DNA from 2 places in the Blastococcus sp. SYSU D00820 genome. Region 1 is predicted to be linked to the other one. Evidence: predicted binding sites of a transcription regulator. Region 1 holds the regulator's gene; the other holds the start of a gene.
What was found. The regulator LexA, encoded in region 1, represses DNA repair genes until DNA is damaged. The targets are predictions, from matches to a motif close to TCGAACANNTGTTCGA.
Positions count from the first base shown of each region.

Region 2: the regulator LexA is predicted to act here: its motif matches at 4,455-4,470, upstream of ACI79R_RS15810 (DUF222 domain-containing protein).

Region 1 covers NZ_JBJGZW010000019.1:35,502-47,060, forward strand. The annotation lists gene lhgO (L-2-hydroxyglutarate oxidase) at 1-272, opposite strand, end outside; gene ACI79R_RS17950 (serine hydrolase domain-containing protein) at 374-1,780, shown strand; gene ACI79R_RS17955 (DUF817 domain-containing protein) at 1,691-2,572, opposite strand; gene ACI79R_RS17960 (D-cysteine desulfhydrase family protein) at 2,948-3,916, opposite strand; gene ACI79R_RS17965 (hypothetical protein) at 4,060-4,287, shown strand; gene ACI79R_RS17970 (vitamin B12-dependent ribonucleotide reductase) at 4,459-7,335, opposite strand; gene nrdR (transcriptional regulator NrdR) at 7,462-8,007, opposite strand; gene ACI79R_RS17980 (hypothetical protein) at 8,421-9,119, opposite strand; gene ACI79R_RS17985 (LysM peptidoglycan-binding domain-containing protein) at 9,248-9,790, opposite strand; gene lexA (transcriptional repressor LexA) at 10,027-10,806, shown strand; gene ACI79R_RS17995 (hypothetical protein) at 10,876-11,559, opposite strand, start outside.
Region 2 covers NZ_JBJGZW010000015.1:21,668-33,226, reverse strand. The annotation lists gene ACI79R_RS15825 (polysaccharide deacetylase family protein) at 1-262, shown strand, start outside; gene ACI79R_RS15820 (hypothetical protein) at 277-1,566, shown strand; gene ACI79R_RS15815 (hypothetical protein) at 1,578-2,789, shown strand; gene ACI79R_RS15810 (DUF222 domain-containing protein) at 2,822-4,432, opposite strand; gene ACI79R_RS15805 (YveK family protein) at 4,625-6,001, opposite strand; gene ACI79R_RS15800 (adenylyltransferase/cytidyltransferase family protein) at 6,366-6,824, shown strand; gene mfd (transcription-repair coupling factor) at 6,925-10,473, shown strand; gene ACI79R_RS15790 (peptidyl-prolyl cis-trans isomerase) at 10,556-11,539, shown strand; gene ACI79R_RS15785 (MazG family protein) at 11,544-11,559, shown strand, end outside.

The DNA.
Region 1 (11,559 bases):
ACCTTGCCGCACTCCTCGTAGGGCAGGCCGTGCTCGGCGCAGAACTCCTGGAGCAGCACCCGGCCGCGGGTGCACAGCCGCGCCTTGAGCGAGCCGGGCGGGTAGTAGAGCCCGGCGTGCACGACGCCGCTGTTGTGCCCGGTCTGGTGGACGGCGACGTCGTCCTCCTTGTCGACGACGACCACGCGGGCGTCGGGCCGCAGCTGCGCCAGCCGCCGGGCCACGGCCAGCCCGACGATGCCGGCGCCGACGACGCCGATGCGCTCCCCCATGTGTGCTCCTCCCGCGCGGACCAGCCGATCCTGCCCGACGGCCGCCGGGTGCTCCGCGCCTACGCTCCCCCGGTCCGCGCCCGCCGTCCCGGGGAGCCTCCGTGACCGCCACCCAGACCCTCCGCGCCGCCACCGGCTACCTGCGGTCGTGGCTCGAGGCGCAGGCCGCGCACTTCCGCGTGCCGGGGGTGCAGGTGGCGCTCCGGTACGGGGACGAGCTGGTGCTCTCGGCGGCCATCGGCGTCGCCGACGTCGGCACCGGCGCCCCGCTGACGACCACCCACCTGTTCCGCGTCGCCTCGCACGCCAAGACGTTCACCGCGACCGCCGTCCTGCAGCTGGTGGAGGCCGGCCGGCTGCGGCTGGACGACCCGATCGGCCGGCACGTGCCCGAGCTGGCCGGCAGCCCGGTCGCCCCCGTCACGATCCGCGAGCTGCTCGGCCACCAGGGCGGGGTCTCGCGCGACGGCAGCCGCGCCGACCACTGGCAGCTGGCCGCGCCCTTCCCCGACCGCGCCGCCGTGCTGGCCGAGGTGCTGGCGGCCGGCCCGGTGTCGCGGCGCAACGAGCGCTTCGGCTACTCCAACCTCGGCTACGCCCTGGTCGGGATGGCGATCGAGGCGGTCACCGGCACCACCTACGCCGAGCACCTGCGCGCGGCGGTGCTCGAGCCGCTCGGGCTGGCGCGGACCGATCCCGACCTCGACCCCGCCCGCGAGCACGCCACCGGCTCCACCGGGCTGCTGCTCGGCGAGGACCGGCGGGAGCCGATCGCCCCGGTGCCCACCGGAGCGCTGGCCGCGGCGACCGGCTTCTCCTCGACCGCGGAGGACCTCGCCGTCTTCGGTGCGGCGCACCAGCTGGGCGACGAGCGGCTGCTGAGCGACGACAGCAAGCGCATCATGCAGCGGCTGGAGTCGGTGGTGGCGCCCTACGGCCGCGAGGTGGGCCGGTACGGGGTCGGCATGGGGCTGTGGACGGTGGGCGACCGGCACCTCGTCGGGCACAGCGGCGGGTTCCCCGGGCACAGCACGCTCACCGTGGTCGACCCCGCCGGCCGGCTGGTGGTCAGCGTGCTGACCAACGCGATCGACGGGCCGGCCGAGCAGCTGGCGGTGGGGCTGGTGCAGCTGGTCGACGTCGTGCTGGCGCCGCGGGCCGAGGTGCCGCCGCCACCGGTGGACGCCCCGCCGCTGTCGACCTTCACCGGCCGGTTCGCCAGCCTCTGGGGCGTGCTGGACGTCGCCGAGCTGGGCGGCCGGCTGGTCATGCTGCGGCCCACGGCGCCCGAGCCGCTGCCCACGGTCGAGGAGCTGCAGGTGGTGGACGCGACGACGCTGCGCCCCGCCCCGCAGCCGGGCTTCGGCCCGGCCGGTGAGCCGGTGGAGCTCGAGCGGGACGGCGACGGGCGGGTCAGGTCACTGCGGTGGGGCGGGGTGACCTGCTGGCCGGTCGAGGAGTTCCGCCGCCGGCGGCGCGACCTGGTGCGGGCGCCCGGCGGTCTCTGACGCCGGGTCGTACCCGCGCAGCACGGTGCGGTGGGCGGAGCTGCCGTACAGCCGGCCCTCGGTGGCCTTGACCGCGGCGACCAGCACGATGCTCACCACCACGAGCAGCGACCAGGAGCCGAGCTTCGCGGCGTGCACGAGGGTCCAGACCGACTCCTGCGACGGGTACTGCCAGGCCCGCAGGAAGGTGGCGGCGTTCTCGGCGACCCAGAGGAAGAAGCCGATGAGGACGAAGGACAGCGCCAGCGGCATCGCGTACCGGCGGGCGCCGACGGTGTAGTGCACCCAGGCGCGCCGGGTGACCACCAGCAGCGCCGCGGCGAGCACCAGCCGGACGTCGGCCACGACGTGGGAGGTGAAGAAGTTGAGGTACACCAGCGCCGCCACGCCCGCCGTCGCCCAGGGCCGGTAGCCGGTGATCCGCAGGTCGAGCCGCCGCCAGGCCTGGCACACGTAGCTGCCGACGGCGGCGTACATGAAGCCGCTGTAGAGCGGCACCCCGCCGACGGCGAACGTGCCGGTGTCGGGGTAGGACCACGAGCCCTGGGCCACCTTGAACAGCTCGAGCACCAGCCCCACGAGGTGGAAGCCGAAGACGACGGCGACCTCGCGGCCGGTCTCCCAGCGGAGCAGCCACAGCACCAGCGTGACGCCCAGGCACCAGAGCAGGAGCGCGTCGGCGGGATCGACCGGCAGCGGCACGACCCGCACCAGCGCCAGGCCGGCGAAGAACAGGACGGCGAACAGGCAGCACTGCGCCTCGATCCACCCGAACCGCAGGAGCTGTCGCATCGGGAGGAGGCTATGCGGCCGATCCGCTCACCCGGCCGGGGACACGGCCCCCACGACGACGAGCACCGCCGTCGCCGAGCAGTACCGCGGGGGCATCCTGCGGCGGTCCGGGGTACCCGTCATGCCCACTTGTGGCCCCTGCGAGCAGAGCGCGCGTGCGTGTGCACCATCCCGATCACCTCCTCCCGCGAGCCGGACCGTCCGGGACGGTCGTCGTGGCGCCATCGGGCAGATGGAGCACGGCGGTTCCCCCGGCCGGTGAGGCCGACCGGTGTTCCCTGCGCCGACGATAGGGAGGCGCTCCGCGTCCGGTGAGGGTCGGAGGGCCCTCCCCTCACGCGGCTCCGGGACACCGCCGAGCGCCGCGGCGCCGCATCAGCCGAGCATGGCCTCCGCGCGACCGATCGCTGCCGCCGAGCCGAAGAGACCGGGCAGGCCACCCGAGTGCAGGAACACCGTGCGCTCGCCGGGCTGTACGTCCCCGGCGGCGACGGCGTCGACCAGTCCGGCCAGGGCGCGTCCGGTGTAGACCGGGTCGAGCACGACCCCCTCGCACCGGGCGGCGGTGGCCAGCGCGGCGACGACGGGCTCCGGCAGCGTTCCGTAGCCCTCCCCGACCTGGTCCAGCCGCACCCGGAGGTCGCCGGGATCGCACGGGACACCGGTCAGGTCCCCCACCAGGTCCGCGACGGTCCGCGCGGGGTCGGCGACCGCGCCGACGTGCACGCCCAGCACCCGGTCGGTCCCCAGACCGGCGACCAGACCGGCCATCGTGCCGCCCGAGCCCAGCGCGGTGACCACCGTGCGCAGGTCCGGCGCCTGCGCCAGCAGTTCTGCCGCGCACTCCCGGTAGCCGCGGGCGCCGACGGCGCTCGACCCGCCGAAGGGGATGACGGCGGGCGTGCGGCCGGCGCGGACGAGGTCGGCGGCGACCTCCTCGGCGGCGGCGGACAGCCCGGCGGGGTCGACCTCCCCCGCCCAGACGACGCGGACGCCGAGCAACCCGTCGAGCGCCAGGTTGCCCGACGAGGCCGCCCCGGCCTGACCCCGGAGCACGAGGACGACGTCCAGCCCGAGCCGCGCGCCGGCGGCCGCGCTCAGGCGGGCGTGGTTGCTCTGCGCCGCACCGGTCGTGATCAGGACGTCGGCGCCGTCGTCCAGAGCCGCGCCGACGAGCCACTCCAGCTTGCGGACCTTGTTGCCCCCGCCCCCGAGGCCCACCAGGTCGTCGCGCTTGAGCCACAGGTCGCCCTCGGCCAGCCCGACCGCGCGGGCCAGCCGCGGCGCGGGTTCCAGCGGCGTGGGCCAGGTCGCGAGCGTCACCCGGCGCTGTTCCGAGGTCATGCGGTGATCATGCACCGCGGTGCTGCCACGGCTCCGGCCCGGACACTGCCTGGACGGCCCGGCACTCGCCCCGCGCGGACACGATCGGATGACGACGCACCGCTCCGCCGCGTCACCGGCGACGACGCGGGTACCGCCCCGGCATGCGCGACGGAACCCGACGCCGGGGCGGCAGCATCGTGGGCACCCTGCTCGTCATCTGGCTGATCATCGGCGCCTTCGCGGCGTACCAGCGCGGCTACTTCAGCAGCGCCGACACCAATTGCGCGGCGGTCAGCACCACCGTCGTGACGATCGTGGCCGGGCCGTTGAACTACCTCGGTGTCAACCCACAGGTCGACTGCCCCGAGGTGCCGCAGCCGAGCCAGTAGCCCGGCCCGCTCACCCACGCACGAGGCGGGTGACGCCGGCCCCGGCCCCGCGGCACGCGTGCTGCTGTTGGCCCCGCCCCGACCGCCGGACGCCACCGGCCCGGCCCCGAAGGGACCGGGCCGGTGGCGACCTCAGCGGTCAGCTCGCGCTGCTGACCGGAGCTGCTCCGATCAGCTGCAGCCGCTGGTCGAGCCGCAGCCCTCGCAGACGTAGCAGCTGCCGGCCGGGCGCATCTTCGTGCCGCAGGTCATGCACAGCGGCGCGTCGGTGGCGGTACCGGTGACCAGCTCGAGCAGCTCGGCCGAGGAGTGCGCCTCCTTGACCGACTTCTTCTCCTGGGCCTCGGGCTTGGCCGGGGCCTCGGTCGGCACCGAGCCGCGCAGCGCCTCGACGTCGACCTCCTCCTCCTCGGTGACGGCCGCGGTGGAGGCCGGGGTGTCGTAGCCCGACACCTGCGCCGCCCGCTCCTCGGCGCTGAAGATGCCGAGGTTGGCCCGCTTGTCCACCGGCAGGTGGTCCAGCGCCAGGCGACGGAAGATGTAGTCCATCACCGACTGGGCGATGCGGATGTCCGGGTCGTCGGTCATGCCGGCCGGCTCGAAGCGCATGTTGGTGAACTTCTGGATGTAGGTCTCCAGCGGCACACCGTGCTGCAGCGCGATCGAGATGCCGATCGAGAAGGCGTCCATGACACCGGCCAGGGTCGAGCCCTGCTTGCCCAGCTTGAGGAAGACCTCGCCGAGGCTGCCGTCCTCGTACATGCCGGCGGTCATGTAGCCCTCGGCACCGGCGACGCTGAACGACGTCGTCATGCTGGTCCGCTTCTTCGGCAGCCGCTTGCGCACCGGGTGCGACATCGTGGCGACCGGGGCGACCGCCTCGGTCTTGGCCTCGGCCTTCTTCGCCCCGTTCTTGGACGAGTGGGCGTCGGACAGCGGCTGGCCGACCTTGCAGTTGTCGCGGTAGATCGCCAGCGCCTTGAGGCCGAGCTTCCAGCCCTGGAAGTAGATGTTCTCGACGTCCTCGACCGTCGCCGTCTCCGGCATGTTGACCGTCTTGCTGATCGCGCCGGAGATGAACGGCTGCACCGCGGCCATCATGCGCACGTGGCCCATCGGGGAGATGGCCCGCTCGCCCATGGCGCAGTCGAAGACCTCGTAGTGCTCCGGGCGCAGGCTCGGCGCGTCGACGACGTGGCCGTGCTCGGAGATGTACTCGACGATCGCCTCGATCTGCTCGTCCTGGTAGCCGAGGCTCTTCAGGGCGCGCGGAACGGTCTGGTTGACGATCTGCATCGAGCCGCCGCCGACCAGCTTCTTGTACTTGACCAGCGAGAAGTCCGGCTCGATGCCGGTCGTGTCGCAGTCCATCATGAAGCCGATGGTCCCGGTGGGGGCCAGCACCGAGGCCTGGGCGTTGCGCCAGCCGTTGTCGGCGCCGATCTCCAGGCACTCCTGCCACTGGGCGGTGGCGGCCTTGAGCACGTCGGCGTCGTCGGCACCGACCGGGCGGATCGCGTCGTTGGCGGCGGCGTGCTTGCGCATGACGCGGGCGTGGGCGTCGGCGTTGCGGGCGTAGCCCTCGTAGGCGCCGACGATGCCGGCGAGCTCGGCCGACCGGCGGTAGGCGGTGCCGGTCATCAGCGAGGTGATCGCCGCGGCGAGGGTCTGACCGCCGCGCGAGTCGTAGGCGTGGCCGGTGGCCATGAGCAGCGCGCCCAGGTTGGCGTAGCCGATGCCCAGCTGGCGGTAGGCGCGGGTGGTCTCACCGATCGGGTCGGTCGGGAAGTCGGCGAAGCAGATGGAGATGTCCATCGCCGTGATGACCAGCTCGACGGCCTTCACGAAGTTCTTGGTGTCGAAGGTGCCGTCGTCCTTCAGGAACTTCATGAGGTTCAGCGACGCCAGGTTGCACGAGCTGTTGTCCAGGCTCATGTACTCCGAGCAGGGGTTGGACGCGTTGATCCGGCCTGTCTCGGGGTTGGTGTGCCAGTCGTTGATCGTGTCGTCGTACTGGATGCCGGGGTCGGCGCACTCCCAGGCGGCCTGGGTGACCTTGCGGAACAGGTCACGGGCGTCGACGGTCTCGATCACGGTGCCGTCGAGGCGGGCGCGCAGGCCGAAGTCCGTGCCGTCCTCCACCGCGCGCATGAACTCGTCGGAGACGCGCACGGAGTTGTTGGCGTTCTGGTACTGGACGCTGGTGATGTCCTTGCCGCCGAGGTCCATGTCGTACCCGGCGTCGCGCAGCGCGCGGATCTTGTCCTCCTCGCGCGCCTTGGTCTCGATGAACTCCTCGATGTCGGGGTGGTCGATGTCGAGGACGACCATCTTGGCCGCACGCCGGGTGGCCCCACCGGACTTGATGGTGCCGGCCGAGGCGTCGGCGCCGCGCATGAAGCTGACCGGGCCCGAGGCGGTGCCGCCGGAGGACAGCAGCTCCTTGGAGGAGCGGATGCGCGAGAGGTTCAGGCCGGCGCCGGAGCCGCCCTTGAAGATCAGCCCCTCCTCGCGGTACCAGTTGAGGATCGAGTCCATCGTGTCGTCGACGGCGAGGATGAAGCAGGCGCTGACCTGCTGCGGCGCGCTGGTGCCGACGTTGAACCACACGGGGCTGTTGAAGCTGAAGTACTGGTGCAGCAGCATCCAGGTCAGCTCGTGCTCGAAGACCTCGGCGTCGCCCTCGGTGGCGAAGTAGCCGTACTCCCGGCCGGCGGCGCCGTAGGTGAGCACCACCCGGTCGATGAGCTGACGCAGGCTGCTCTCCCGCTGGGGCGTGCCCACGGCGCCACGGAAGTACTTCGTCGTGACGATGTTGGTGGCGTTGATGCTCCACTCGGCGGGGAACTCGACGCCACGCTGCTCGAAGTTGATCGAGCCGTCCCGCCAGTTGGTCATGACGACGTCACGACGCTCCCAGGTCACCTCGTCGTACGGGTGCACCCCGGCGGTGGTGAAGACCCGCTTGACCTTCAGGCCCTTCCCCCGGGTCGGTGCCTTGGCGGCCCGACGCGTACGGCCTGACAAGCGGTCCTCTGTCTCGGTCACGGAGCTCTCCCTCGATGTGTGGTCCGGCGGCTGGGGAAGAGCCGCGTTCCGGTCCTGCTGTGTGTTCTACGGGGTGGTGCTGACAGTTCTGGGGTGGCCGGGGACCGACCAGGTGGTCGTCGTCGGTCAGCTGCCGTCGGGGGACGCCGCGCTGCGGCCCCCTCCCCGCCGGCGGGCGGCCGGCAGGGCGTCGGTCATGCCCGGCAGCGGCGGGGTGCCGCCGGTGAGGTGCCGGGCGCGGAGCTCGGTGATCTCCTTCTCGAAGTCCTCGATCGAGTCGAAGGCCCGGTAGACGCTGGCGAAGCGCAGGTAGGCGACCTCGTCGAGCTCCCGCAGCGGCCGCAGGATGGCCAGCCCGACCTCGTGGCTGGGCACCTCGGCCGCCCCGGTGGCGCGGATCGCGTCCTCGACCTGGGCGGCGAGCTGCTGGAGCTGGTCCTCGTCGACCGGCCGGCCCTGGCAGGCCCGGCGGACGCCGGCCACCACCTTGGACCGGTTGAACGGCTCGCTGACACCGCTGCGCTTGACGACCGCGAGCACCGCCTCCTCCACCGTGGTGAAGCGGCGCCCGCACGCGGGACACGACCGGCGGCGACGGGTGGTCGCCCCTTCGTCGGCCTCGCGCGAGTCGATGACCCGGCTGTCGGGGTTGTGGCAGAAGGGACACCGCACGGCGGTCCTCCCCCTCTCCCCGGACACCCGATGCCGGCGGACGCCGGCGCCTCCGGGAGCTCCCCCCTGTGGACCTCCCTGGGGACGACCGGTGGACGTCCGGGGGAGGGACTGGGGATGGCCTGTGGATGGCTTACATCGGTGCAACTACTAGATGTAGGGGAACCGTAGGCCGGACCCCACTAGATGTGCAAGCGCAGACACGCGGCAATCTGTTCCTCCCGGCGCGTCGGTACGCAACCGGTGACCGACACCCCAGCCGTCACAGCGACACGCCGCGACCGGCCCGCTCGCGCTGGAGAACCGGCCCGGGCGGGCGTATGGCGTGTCGCTCCCCCGGGCCCCGGGCAGCCTCCGGCGCCCGCCGCGGCAGCCGGTGGACGCCGGTCGCGGGCGGGGCCCCGATCGACCCGTCAGCCGGCGACGGCCACCCCGGCGGCCTCGTCACGACCCCACGGAGCGGTGTCCCCGAGACGGATCGGGCGGGTGAGCATGTCGACCGACGCCGGCTCCGCGGCGACGGCGGGGAGGACCCCGGTGTCGGCAGCGCGGTGCCGGCCACCGTGGGCCGGGGCGCGGTGACGGCCGGCCGCGTCGTCGCCGCAGCGGACGGCGGGGAACTCCGCGGTCAGGTCGGCACCGTGCCGGCGCCGCCGCTCGGCGCGTGGCGCGGGCTCCGACCCCGCCGGGGCGGACCGGCGGCCGGCCGGGCGGCCGTCGGCGGCCAGCAGCTCCCGGAGGGCGGCGCGGCTCATGACCACGGTCGCCGGGTGCAGCTCCTCGGCCCGGACAGCGGCCGACGGGGTCACGGGCGCGGCGACGACCACCGGGACATCCACCTGCGCGACCTCGACCTGCGGGGCCTCGACCCGGCGGGCATCGGTCGCCGAGGTCTCGGCCGCGGGCGGCTGCGGCAGCCGGACGGCGGTCAGGTCGATCCAGGACGTGCGTTCCACCCCGTCGACGACCGACCGCACCTGCGCCTGGGCGACGCCGCCCTCGTGCCGCCAGCCGAGCATGGAGCCCGGCCGCCAGGTGCCGGCCTCCTCGATCTCGACGTCGAACGACGATCGGGCGAAGGCCGCTGCTCGGCCGTCCTGGGTGTTCCGCACGTCGAGGACGCTAGGTCGCCGACCCCCAGGACCCGGCGCAGGACGGGGCGCGGAGGGTTGACGAAGATCAGCGACGAGGATTGTGGGTGTGTGGTCGTCCACACCCCGGGACGCCCGCCGACGGCCGGTCACGGCAGCTGGAGGACCTGGCCGGGCACGAGCACCGCGCCCTCGAGGTCGTTGAGCTCCTCGATCGCGTCGACGACGGCCCGCACGTCGGCCTCACCGCCGGACACCTCGGTCGCGATGGACCACACCGTGTCGCCCGGCTGGACGACGACGCTCTCCCCGCCGGCGAGCTCCAGACCGGCCCCCGCTCCGCCGCCGACCACCTCGGAGACCAGGACCGCCGCTCCCACGCCCGCGACGATGCCCAGCGCGGCCACCAGGCGGCGCCCGCGCCGGGTCAGCCGCAGCGGTGCCGGGCCCGCGGGTGCGGCGCACCCGCCGCGCACCGGCCGCGGCGCGCCGGCCAGGCGCACCGGGCGGCCACCCGGCCGGGCGGCGGGGCGGGCCGCCCCCGCGTCGACCTCCCGCCCGGCCGGCCGGGCGGGCACCGCCCGCACGACCGGCGGAGGCGGCAGGAGCCGGAGCGGGGGGCGGCCGGGAGCCGCCGGCACCGGGACCTCCACCGGCACCAGGGGGACCTGCTGACGCACGCTCGCCGCCACGGCTTCTCCTCGCTCCGCCCGGCACCCCGGGCACTCCCTCGATCGAACGCGCGTTCGATCGAACGTCCGTACGAAGTCCTACCGCATGCCGCCGACAGAAACGACCCGACACGGCCGGACTTCGAACGTGTGTTTGAAACCGGCGCCGCGAGGCGCTACCGTCCGACCGGGACCCGCGCCGGCGCAGCCGCCGGCGTCGACGACGGGCCGCGGGGTGCGGCCGGCGAGGAGGAGACGTGGCGGGCACGAGCAGTTCAGCGGGCGGTGACGGCTCCGGCCGGAGCGGCCGCGGGAGCGCGCCGGTGGCCGAGGCGGCGCCGTCCGCCCAGGTCCGCACCTTCCCCGACCGGGGCGAGGCCGGCGACGGGCTGACGCAGCGTCAGCGCCGCGTGCTGGAGGTCATCCGTGACTCGATCGAGCGCCGCGGCTACCCGCCGTCGGTCCGCGAGATCGGCGAGGCGGTCGGCCTCTCGTCGGCGTCCTCGGTCGCCCACCAGCTCACGGTGCTGCAGAAGAAGGGCTGGCTGCGGCGCGATCCCAACCGCCCGCGCGCCCTCGACGTCCGGCTGCCGGGCGAGCTGGCCGCCGCCGAGTCGGCCCCGGCCGCCGCACCGGCGCCCGCCGGGGAGGAGACCGGTTCCGCACCCACGTACGTGCCGCTGGTGGGCCGGATCGCCGCCGGTGGCCCGGTGCTCGCCGAGCAGGCCGTGGAGGACGTCTTCCCACTGCCGCGCGAGCTGGTCGGCGAGGGCACGCTCTTCATGCTCAAGGTCGCCGGCGACTCGATGGTCGAGGCCGCGATCTGCGACGGCGACTGGGTGGTCGTCCGCCAGCAGCCGACCGCCGAGAACGGCGAGATCGTCGCCGCCATGCTCGACGGCGAGGCCACGGTGAAGACCTACAAGCGCCGGGACGGGCACGTGTGGCTGCTGCCGCACAACCCCGCCTACGAGCCGATCCCCGGCGACGAGGCCACCATCCTGGGTCGCGTGGTCACGGTGCTGCGCCGCGTCTGACCCGCCTCGGCATCGCCCAGGGCCCCCGTCCGCCGTCGGCGACGGGGGCCCTGTCGTGGGCGGGTGGGGCTACTCCACCTTGCGCCGGCGCAGCTTGCCGCCCAGCCAGACGAGCAGGCCCGCCACGGCGGCAGCCGTGAGCGCGGCCGGCAGCGGGTTCACGCCGGACTCGCTGCCGGCGAGGGCGTCGGCCAGGGAGTCGTCCCCCGGTGCCGCGGCAGGGCTGTCGGCCGCGGGAACCGGGACGAGCACCAGGTCGCTGGGCAGCCCCTCGCTGGCCACGACCAGCCGGCCGTCGGGGGCCACGGAGATCGCCTCGCCCTGCGGGGAGGGCGGCAGCGCGACCCGCACCGGATCGGTCGCCAGGGCCGCGGCGACGTCGGAGCCGGACAGCGGCCAGACGTAGGCGTCGGTGTAGGTCCGCAGCGCCACCCAGCGCCCGTCCGCGGAGACCGCACCGCCGGTCACCATGAGCTGGCCGGCGCGCCCCACCGGCCCGCCGGCCGTCCCGGTGAGCATCAGCTCGACGGTGCCGACCCGCTCGAGGCCGACGACACCGTTCTCGACGAGGGAGGAGACCGGGCGGTAGACGCCGCTGGCGCCCAGGAACTCCTTGGTGACCACGTACGGGGTCCCGTCGGGGGCGAGCAGCAGCGCCTCGGCGTCGTGCGGCCCGTCGGGATAGGTCAGCCGGTGCACTCCGGCGGAGCCGTCCGGGCGGAGCGCGATCAGGGCGACGGTCGACCGGTTGCC
Region 2 (11,559 bases), on a different contig from region 1:
GGAGGACGTCCTGCAGGCCGAGGTGCCCGGCTTCTGCTACCCCTACGGCTCCTACGACGCCGCGGCCGCGGACGCCGTCCGGGCCGCCGGGTACGACAACGCCTGCGTCACCGGCGACTACCAGCCCGGTGACCGGGTGACCCTGCCGCGCTGCTACGTGAGCCCGCGCGACACCCGGGCGCACATCGTCGCCCGCCTGACCCGGCACGCCCTGCGGCTGCGGCGCGCCGTCGCGGCGGACGCGGCGGCGTCGGGCCGCTGAACCGGGGACCGGCCGTGACGTCGTGGGCGGGGCGCCTGCTCCGGCGCAAGGCGGTCGCCGCCGTGCTCGGCCAGGGCACCCAGGCGGTGGCCGGGCTGGCGCTGCAGGTGGCCGCCGCGCGGCTGCTCGGCGCGGGCGGGCTCGCCGTCTTCGCGCTGGTCTACGGCGCGCTGGTGCTGGTCACCGCGGTGTGCAGCGGGCTGGTGGGTGACTCCCTGACCGTGCTCGACCGCCGGGAGCGCGGCGTCCGCGCCGGCCTGCATGTGGCCACGGTCGGCGTCTCCGCCGTCGCGGGCCTGGTCGGGGCGCTGGCCGCGCTGGTCAGCGGCCTGGTGCCGGTGTGGGCCGGGCTGCTGCTGGCGCCGGCCTGCGCGGCCTTCGTCGTCGAGGACACGCTGCGCCGGCTGCTCATGGCCACCGGCCGCTACACCGCGCTGCCCGTGGTCGACCTGACCAGCCTGGCCGGTGCCATGGCCGCCCTCGGGGTCGCCGGCCTGACCGGGGGAGTGACGCTGTCCTCCTTCGTCGTCGCGCTGCTGACCGGGCAGGCGCTGGCCGCCGTGGTCGCGTGGTGGCTGGTGCCGGCCGGGGAGCGCCCGACCGGGCCGTGGCGGCGGCCGGACCTGCGCGCGGTCGCCGCGTTCGGCACCTGGCGGGCGGCCGCCCAGACCATCCGGCCGGCGTCGCTGACCCTGCTGCGGATCGTCGTGGTCGCCGCCGTCGGCGCCGCGGCGTACGGCCCGATGGAGGCCGCCCGCGTCTACACCGCCCCGATGCTGACGCTGGTCGCCGGGATCGGGTCGTTCCTGCTGCCGCACTTCGTCGGCCTGCGCGACCGGCCGATGGCCGCCAGCCTGCGAGTGGCCGACCGGGCGTCGCTGGGGCTCACCGGCGCGCTGCTGGTGATCGGTGCGGCCGGGGCCGCGCTGCTGCCGTGGCTCGGGCCGCTCCTGACCGGTGGCGACTACGACGTGCCGCTCGCGTCGGTGGTCGGGTGGGCCGTGTACGCCGTCGCCGGGGCCACCCTGCTGCCCTACGCCTCGCTGGCGTCGGTGCACGGCGGGCAGCGCCGGGTGCTGGCGATGCGCACCCTGGAGTTCGCCTCGCTGGGCGCGGTCGCCGCGCTCGTGCTGCTCGCGCCGGCCTGGGCGCCGTGGACGCCGCTGGCCCTCGCACTCGGGCCGCTGCTCGCCGCGCTCGCCGTCCGCCAGGCGGTGGTGCTGCCGATGGTGCGTGCGGACCGCCCCGACGACGACCCGCGACCTACCATCCCCCCGGCGCGGCCCCGCGCCGGGATCAGCTGAGAGGACCCGCGGTGCTGCTGCGTCCATCCCCGCGCCTGCTCCTGTGCACCCTCCTGCTGCTGGCCACCACGGTGGGCTGGCGGCGCGGCGCGTACTTCGACGGGTCGCTGGACCCGGTCGTGCTCGCCAAGGGCGTGCTCGGGGTGGCCGCGCTCGTGATGGCCTTCCTCACCGCCTCGGCCAGGGGCCGGCTGCGGGTCGGCACCGGCACGCTGTGGGCGCTGGCCGTGGTCTCCGCGGCGTCGCTGCTCGGGGCGCTGACCCACGACACGTTCCTCGCCAGCGGCGTGGTGACCGCCCGGGTGGTGATCGTCGCGCTGACGGTGGTCCTGCTGCTGCGGGTGTACTCGACCGGGCAGTTCGTCACCGCGCTGGCGCTGGTCAGCGGTGCGGTCGCCCTGGCGGCGGCCGGCACCGGCGTCTCGACGCTGTCCTCGGGCCGCCTCGCCGGCGGCATCCCGGAGCTGGACCCCAACGAGCTGGCCCTGCTGGCCTGCCTCGTGGTGCTGTACGCCGCCTGGCGGGTCGTGCTGGGCAACGCCCGGCTGTGGCTGGCCGGGCCGGCCGTCGCCGGGCTCGGCATCGTGTGGGCCACCGGCTCGCGGACGGCGCTGCTCATGCTCGTCGCCGCGCTGGCGGTGATGGCGCTGCACGTGCGGCGCGCGCCGGTCGGTCTCGTGGCCGGCGGACTCGCCCTCGGCGCCGTCGGCACGCTCGGCATCGCCACCACCGGCGCGCTGGCCGGGTTCCTGGAGCGCGACGGCACCGGCACCAGCACGCTGGACTCCCGGTTCATCGCGTGGGGCGCGGCCTCGGACTGGGCCGAGTCGGCCTGGCAGCTGGTGTTCGGCGGCGGGCTCTCGGTCAAGATCATCCCGGTCAAGGGCCAGTACTGGGACGAGCAGCCGCTGGACAGCAGCTGGGTCTCCCTGCTGGTGCAGACCGGGCTGCTGGGCATGGTGGTCGCCGCCGTGTGGGTGGTGTGGGCCTTCCGCGGCGCGCTGCTGGCGCCGCGGGAGCACCGGGCGCTGTTCCTCGGCCTGCTGGTGTTCCTGGTGGGGCGCAGCCTGCTGGAGAGCGGGCTGTTCGACGCGACGCCGTCCTTCGTGGCCTTCCTCGCGGTCTCGCTGCTCGCCGAGGGAGGCTCCCGCCGGCGGCTGGCCGAGGAGCTGGCGCCTCCGCCGGCCGCGCGGCGCACCGAGGCGGTTCCGCTGGCCGGCTGACGGCTGGACGTTCCCGCGGGAACGTCTTCCGGTCACGCGGCCGCTCCTCTCCCGGTCGTGGTTCCCCTGCCGGCGGCGAGGCGGCGGTCGAGGTCGCGGTTGCCGAGGAGGACGCCGACGACGTAGGCGAGGTCCATGGGCTCGCCGTTGACGTGCATGGCGTCGGGGAGGTCGGGCTCGGAGTCGGGGAAGAGCAGCCGGGTGATCGAGGCGCTGGGCGCCGGTCGTCCACCTGACGGCCCGGTCGCCGGTCGGGCGGTCGCGTGGGCCGGCGTCTGCGGGGTCGGATCGGCATCGGCGGGGCGCCGGCCGCGGGCCTGGTCGATGGGATGGACCCCGGCGAACGCCTCGTCCGTTCCTGCGGGGGCGCCGATGCCGGTGGTGAAGGCGGCGTCGGCCGCGCCCCAGACCCGTCGGCCGTCGGGGGTGGTGGCGATCAGCCGGCCGTCGCGGCGGGTGAGGACCAGGTCCTGGTCGTGGGCCAGGCCGTGGTCGGTGTCGCACAGGAGCACCAGGTTGTCGAGGTCGGTGCGGCCGCCGAACAGCCAGTGCCGCAGGTGATGGGCGTGCAGCCGCTCCACCCGCCGCTCGTGGCAGCCGGGCCGGGCGCAGCCGCCGTCGCGGGCGAACAGCGCCCGGCGCTGGGCTCGGGAGGCGAACCGGCGGGCCCGGCCCAGCGCCAGGGGCTCCCGGCCGCGTTCGACCATCGACACCACGGTGGCCTCGCACAGCATCCTTCGCACGGTGGCCGGCCGCAGCGCCGGCCCGCCCTCCAGGTACGCCCGCCCGGCGGCGGCATCGTCGGCCAGCACCGCGGCGTCGACGTGGACGACGACCTCCCGGCGCGGCGGATCCCCGGCCTGTCGATCGGCGGCCGCGGCCGCCGAGGCGAGGCGGGCCACCGCCGCACACCGCCGCGCGGTGGCCCGCTCCCGCGCGTCGACCAGGCCGGCCTCGTCATCGGAGGTGGCGCGGTCCGGAGCGGGGGCGTCGGAGGCGGTGCGGCCGGCGGCGCGCTGGGCCGCGGCCCGCTCGCGGCGGGCGTCGCGCTCGACCAGGGACTCCACTCCGGCCAGGAACGCCGCGCCCTCCTCGGCGTCCAGGCACATCCGCACGTGCAGCATGCCGTCGTCGTCCCACCAGGAGTCGAACCGGCGCTCGAGCGCGACCCTCCGCGCCTCCGACTCCCCGGACGACTCCTCCTGCTCCCGCCTGTTCCGCTCCCGTCGTTCCTGCTCGTCGGTCCGATCCGAGCGCCGCCACTGCCGGACCACCCGCTCGACCTGGGCGGCGCTGGCCTCGTGCGCCAACTGCAGCAGCTCGCCCTCCGTGGCGGGGTCGGCGACCCGGGTCAGTGCTCGCACCTTGGAGAAGCTCAGCCGCCCGCCGGCGAACGCCGCCCGGGTCTGCGGCAGCACCGTGAGCGCGCGGGCCACCCGCACGTGCTCCCGCGCCGATCCCGGGGACAGCCCGCACTGCCAGGACAGCCAGTGCGCGCACGAGCGCACCCCGATCGCGCCCCAGCCCTCCCGCCGGTCGAACTCGGCCACCAGCGCCAGCCACGCCGCTGTCGCCGCCGCCATCCGTACCGCTCCGGACGCGATGCGGCGGCCCAGTTCCTCCAGCGACAACTCCGCAGCCACCGGTGACCTCCCGACCGTCTGATCGAATATGTGTTCGAATGATGTCGGGAGGGGGTGACAGTTCTGCGGGCAGGCGTCCCGCGGGAACGAGGAGCCCGGCGTTCCCGCGGGAACGCTCGGACCCCACAGACGACGGGCCGGCCGGGACGAGGTGTCCCGGCCGGCCCGTCGTGGGTCGGTGCCGCCGGCCGATCAGTTCTTGGACGCGGAACCCTTGGTCTTGGGCCGGGCGCCGTTGGCGGACCTCGCCTTCGTGACGCTGGTGGTGACGGCCGCGCGCGAGCTGCCCTGGGCGGGCACCGAGCGGGCGCCGTTGGCCGCCGGGCGGCGTTCGGCGGCCGGGGCCGCCGGTGCCGCGGCTGGAGTAGCCGGTGCGGCCGGAGCAGCGGCCGGAGCGGCCGGAGCAGCCGGAGCAGCCGGCGCCGGGGTGCGCGGCGGGGGAGCCGCGGCCCCCCGCGGCTCGGTGGCGGCGCGCGGCAGCCGGCGGCGCCGGCGCGGCACCAGGGCCAGGGCCAGCGGGGTGATCCCGGCCGTCTGCAGGATGCCCCGCATCTCGCGGACCTCCTGCTGCTCGACCAGCCCGCTGGCGACCACGAGGACGACGCCGTCGTACCGCTCGGCCACGTGCTTCCAGACCCGCAGCGGGGCCAGCGGATCGGCGACCTCGAGGCGCACCCGCGGACCGTCGTCGCCGATCGCGCCGGCCACGAACTCCGGGCCGGTCACCGTGGCGTCCAGGCCGCGGCCGCGCAGCGCGCGGGCGACCTGCTCGGCGAAGGTGCGGGTGGCCCGCTTCTCCGACGGCGACGGCGACAGCAGGACCACGCGCACCGGGCGCTCCTCGGCGCGCAGCTCCAGCCGGCGGGCCAGGGAGATGGCCGGCCGACCGGTCAGCGCGCTGCGCCGGGCCCGGCCGCCCGGCTGGGCGAGCACCTCGACCTCTCCCTCGCCCCAGGCGCGGCGCAGCTCGTCCTCGGTGTGCACCGTGGAGTCCATGCGGCTGCGCAGGACGGCCGCGGCCAGGCCGAGGAACAGGCCGGCCACGACGCCGAGGGCCAGCACGTACAGCGCGACGGGGGAGGAGGGGCTGTCCGGGGCGATCGCCGGGTCGGAGACCCGCAGGGTCACCGGCTGGTCGCCGCCCTCCGGCGTCTCCAGGTCCTCGACCACGTCGGTGAGCCGCTCGGCCACGGCGTTGGCGACGGCGGCCGCGCGGTCCGGGTCCGGCCCGCTCGCGGTCACGATCACCTGCGAGGTGTCGGCCGGGTTCGACGCGGACACCTCCGAGCGCAGCTGGTCCAGCGACTCGTCGAGGTTGAGGTCGGCGAGCACCGGGGCGAGCACGGCCTCGCTGGTGGCCAGGTCGGGGTAGCTCTTCACCCGCTGCTGCACGAACGTCGCGCTGCTCGGGATGGACGGCGAGACGGTGACGAACACCCGCGCCGAGGCCTCGTAGGTCTTGGGCATCTGGGTCAGCGCGAGGGCGGCGACCACCGCGCCCAGCACGGTGGTGCCCACCCAGACCAGCCAGTGCCGCCGCAGCGCGGCCAGGTAGTCCCTGAGTTCCATGTACGTCGCTCCCTGCCCGTGCACCGGCACGCCTCGGGAGCGGTTCGCACGGGGCGAGCGCCCCCGTCGAACGTGGCCCCTGACCGCGGGAGACTAACCCGCTGGAAAGCCCGTCCGGCCTGCTCGCGGGGCCCTCTCACCCGAGGGGAGGAGCCTCCGTGGCGCACGCCACCCCCGCCGAGGCCGCCGCGTCCCCCATCGGGTGAAGCCGACGCCGGAAATCACCGTCCGTCACCGTTCTCGGCTAGTTTTCTCGGCGTTGTCGCTGCTGAGCGCCATGGAAGTCGCCCGGCGTCACGCACTGTGATCAGACGGGTGCTCCTCGTCGGGAGAAGCGCCGGCTGACGGACGATCGGGGGATCGCATGACGGTGATCGGGTACGCGCCCGGTGCGTACGACCTGTTCCACATCGGGCACCTGAACATCCTCAAGCACGCGGCCGAGCACTGCGACCGGCTCGTCGCCGGCGTCGTCTCCGACGAGATGCTGCTGCTCACCAAGGGACGCCTCCCGGTCATCCCGCTCGCCGAGCGCATGGAGATCGTGCGCAACCTGCGCTTCGTCGACGACGTGCACGCCGAGGTCGTCCCCGACAAGATCGACACCTGGCGCGAGGTCCGCTTCGACGTCATCTTCAAGGGCGACGACTGGCGCGGGACCCCGAAGGGCGTGAAGTTGGAGCGCGACTTCGCCGAGGTCGGCGTCGAGGTGCGCTACTTCCCCTACACGATGCACACCTCCAGCACGGTCCTGCGCCGGGCGCTGGCCGCCATCGAGGCCGGCGAGCCCGGCGTCCGCGCGGGGGCCGCGCTCAGCTCGTAGGAGCAGCCCCCGGGGACGGCGGTTAACCTGGGAAGTCGGCCCCCTGCCGCACTCGGCGGCAGCGTCGCGGGCCGGAGAACCCCAGGAGTGTGGCTGTCCCGTGACGCTGCGCGGCGTGCTCGACGTCGTCCTCACCGACCCCGCCGTGGCCACGGTCGTGGCCGCCGCCGGCCAGGCCGAGCTGACGGTCACCGCCCCGCCGCCGGTGCAGCCGCTGGTGGCCGCGGCCCTCGCCGCACCGGCGCCCGGTGCGGGCGTGCCCGTCCTCGTCGTGACCGCCGGCGAGCGGGACGCCGACGCCGTCGCCGACGTCCTCCGCTGCTTCGTGCCCGGCCGCCGGGTCGAGGTCTTCCCCGCCTGGGAGACGCTGCCGCACGAGCGGCTCTCCCCGCGGGCGGACACCGTCGGCCGCCGGCTGGCGGTGCTGCGCGACCTGACCCACCCCGGCGAGCACGGCGGCGCCGTCGACGTGCTCGTCGCCCCGGTACGCAGCGTGCTGCAGCCGCTGGCCCCCGGGCTCGGCGACCTCGTGCCGGTCGAGCTGCGCCCCGGCCAGACCGCCGAGCTCGACGACGTCGCCCGTGCCCTCGCCGACGCCGCCTACACCCGCGTGGAGCTGGTCGAGAAGCGCGGCGAGTTCGCCGTCCGCGGCGGCCTGCTCGACGTCTTCCCGCCCACCGAGCCGCACCCGGTCCGGGTGGAGTTCTGGGGCGACGAGGTCGACGAGCTGCGCTACTTCTCCGCCGCCGACCAGCGCTCGCTCGACGAGCGGCCCGAGCGCCTGTGGGCCCCGCCCTGCCGCGAGCTGCTGCTGACCGACGACGTCCGCGCCCGCGCCGCGGAGCTCGCCCATCGGCACCCGGAGCTGCTGGAGATCCTCGGCAAGCTCGCCGAGGGCATCGCCGTCGAGGGCATGGAGTCCCTGACCCCGGCGCTGCTCGGCGACCGGCCGATGCAGCTGCTCACCGACCTGGTGCCCCGCGGCACCCACGTGCTGGTCTGCGACCCCGAGCGGGTGCGCAGCCGCGCCGCGGACCTCGTGCGCACCGCCGAGGAGTTCCTCGCAGCGTCGTGGGCGACCGCCGCGGAGGCCGGGCAGGCGCCGATCGACCTCGGGGCGTCGTCCTTCCGCGACCTGGAGGACGTCGAGAGCGCCGCCCGCGGCCGCGGCCTGCCGTGGTGGACCGCCGGGGCCTTCACCATCCAGCCGGACGACGACGCCACCCACGTCACCCTCGACGCGACGACCGTCGACCGGTTCTCCGGCGACGTCGGCCGCGCCGTCGACCAGGTGCGCACCTGGACGCGGGACGGCTGGGCGGTCGTGGTCACCTTCGCCGGCCCCGGCCCGGCGCAGCGTGCCGCCGACCAGCTGGCCGAGGCCGAGCTCGGCGCCCGCCTGGTGCCCGACCTCGCCGCCGCCCCCGAGCCGCGGCTGGCGCACATCACCCAGGGCAACCTGGAGTCCGGCTTCGCCTTCCCCGGCGTGGGCCTGGCGCTGCTCACCGAGCACGACCTCACCGGCTCGCGCGGCACGACGATGCGCGACGCGGTCAAGATGCCGGCCCGCCGGCGCAACGCCGTCGACCTGGTGCAGCTGCAGCCCGGCGACCTGGTGGTGCACGAGCACCACGGCATCGGCCGCTACATCGAGATGGTCAGCCGCACCGTCAACGGCGGGCAGCGCGACTACCTGATCGTCGAGTACGCGCCGTCCAAGCGGAACCAGCCGCCGGACCGGCTGTTCGTGCCCACCGACGCCCTCGACCAGCTCACCCGCTACGTCGGCGGGGAGGCCCCGGCGCTGTCCAAGCTCGGCGGCGCCGACTGGCAGAAGACCAAGGGCCAGGCGCGCAAGGCGGTCAAGCAGATCGCCGCCGAGCTGATCCGGCTGTACTCCGCGCGGATGGCCACCCAGGGCCACACCTTCGGCCCGGACACCGTCTGGCAGCGCGAGCTCGAGGACGCCTTCCCGTTCCAGGAGACGCCCGACCAGCTGGCCGCGATCGACGAGGTCAAGGCCGACATGATGAAGCCGGTGCCGATGGACCGGATCATCTGCGGCGACGTCGGCTACGGGAAGACCGAGATCGCCGTCCGCGCGGCGTTCAAGGCGGTGCAGGACGGCAAGCAGGTCGCCGTCCTCGTGCCGACGACGCTGCTGGCCAACCAGCACTTCAAGACCTTCTCCGAGCGGTTCGCCCAGTTCCCGGTCACCGTCAAGGTGCTCTCCCGCTTCCAGTCCGACGCCGAGAGCGCGGAGACGCTGCGCGCGCTGGCCGCCGGCGAGGTCGACGTGCTGGTGGGCACGCACCGGCTGCTGCAGCCGACCACCCGGTTCAAGGACCTCGGGCTGGTCATCGTCGACGAGGAGCAGCGCTTCGGCGTCGAGCACAAGGAGTACCTGAAGACGATGCGGACGGCGGTCGACGTCCTGTCGATGTCGGCCACCCCGATCCCGCGCACCCTGGAGATGAGCCTCACCGGCATCCGCGAGATGTCGACGATCCTCACCCCGCCCGAGGAGCGGCACCCGGTGCTGACCTACGTCGGTGCCTGGGAGGACAAGCAGATGGCCGCGGCGATCCGCCGCGAGCTGCTGCGCGACGGGCAGGTGTTCGTCATCCACAACCGGGTGCAGTCGATCGACAAGGCCGCGGCCAAGATCCGCCACCTGGTGCCCGAGGCCCGCGTCGCGGTGGGCCACGGCCAGATGAAGGAGCACGAGCTCGAGCGGATCATGGTCGGCTTCTGGGAGAAGGAGTACGACGTCCTGGTCGCCACCACGATCATCGAGTCGGGCCTGGACATCCCCAACGCCAACACCCTGATCGTCGACCGGGCCGACACCTTCGGCCTCTCCCAGCTGCACCAGATCCGCGGCCGCGTCGGCCGTGGCCGCGAGCGGGCCTACGCCTACTTCACCTACGACCCCACCCGGCCGCTCACCGAGACCTCGGTCGACCGGCTGACCACCATCGCGCACAACACCGACCTCGGCGCCGGCATGGCCGTGGCGATGAAGGACCTCGAGATCCGCGGCTCGGGCAACCTGCTCGGCGGGGAGCAGTCCGGGCACATCGCCGGCGTCGGCTTCGACCTCTACGTGCGGCTGGTCGGCGAGGCGGTCGCCGACTACCGCGCCCAGGTCACCGGCGAGGAGGTGCCGGCCGAGCCGGTCGAGGTGCGGGTCGACCTGCCGGTCGACGCGCACCTGCCGCACGACTACGTGCCGGGGGAGCGGCTGCGGATGGAGGCCTACCGCAAGGTCGCCTCGGTGCAGGACGACGACCAGGCGCAGGCGGTGCTCGACGAGCTGACCGACCGCTACGGCGCCCCGCCGGCACCGGTGCTCAACCTGCTCGCCGTCGCCCGGTTCCGCTCGGCGGTGCGCAAGCTGGGCATCACCGAGGTCTCGCTGCAGGGCCGGGTGATCCGGATCAGCCCGGTGCCGCTGCGCGAGTCCCAGCAGATGCGGCTGGCCCGGCTGGCCGACGGCGCCACCTACAAGGCCGCCGCCGAGACGATCTCGCTCAAGGTGCCGGTGGGCCCGGACCGCCGGACGCCGCTGCGCGACGTGGCGCTGCTGGAGAACCTGCACTCGGTGCTGAAGGCCGTGCTGGAGCAGCCCGTCGCCGCGGCGTCGTGATCGGAGTGGGAGGGCGCGGGAAACGCGTCCCTCCCACTCCACCTGCGGCGGCCGTCACACCCGGTGTGGGAGTCTCCCGCTCGTGCGCACGCGTCGACCGACCGCTCCGCTCGTCCTCGGGCTCCTCGCCGCCGCGGCCCTGACCGGCTGCCGCACCGAACCCAGCGTGGCCGCCTACGTCGGCGACGAGCAGATCACCGTCGCCGAGCTGGAGGCCGCCGTCCAGGCACACCGGGACACCGAGGGGGTCACCGCCGGCGAGGGCGCCGACTACACCCGGCAGGTGCTCACCGGCCTGGTCCGTGCCGAGGTCTACACCGCCGCCGCAGAGCAGTGGGGGGTCAGCGTCGACACCGGCGAGCTGGCCGGCCTGCTGCCCGGTCTCATCGAGGGCCAGGACCCCGACGCCTTCCTCGAGCAGCGGGCGGCCCAGGGCTTCACCCGGGACGACGTGCTCGAGCAGGTCCGCCAGCTCCGGATCCTCCAGGAGATCGCCGAGGCCGAGGGGCTGGCCCCCGAGCCCACCGAGGAGGAACTGCAGAGCCGGTACGACGCCGCCCGCGGCCAGCTGCCGGCCGAGGTCGAGCTCGGCTACGTCCTCACGCCGGACCAGGCCGTCGCCGACCAGGTGCGCGCCGACCTCACCGCCGACCCGGCCGCCTACCCGGCCGTCGCCGCGCAGTTCGTCAGCGAGGTGACCCTGGCCGAGATCGAGCTCGTCGCGCGCGAGGACGTCCCGCCGCCGCTGGCCGACCAGGTCGCCGCCTCGCCGGCCGGCACGGTGTTCACCACGCAGGTCGAGGGCATCCCCGGGGTGTTCGTGGTCGTCGTCGGCGACACGGTGGTGCCCTCCTTCGAGGAGGTGCGGCCGCTGATCGAGTCGGCGGTGCTCTCCGAGGCGGTCACCGCGGCGCAGCCGGTCGTCCAGGAGTTCGAGGACGGCCTGGACATCACCGTCAACCCCCGCTTCGGCACGCTGGACGAGGAGGGCGGCGTCGTCGCCGGCGAGGGCGGCGTCGTGCAGATCCTCGGCACCGACCCGTCCGGCGCCCGCGCGGCAGACTGACCGGGTGCCCGTCGCGCTCG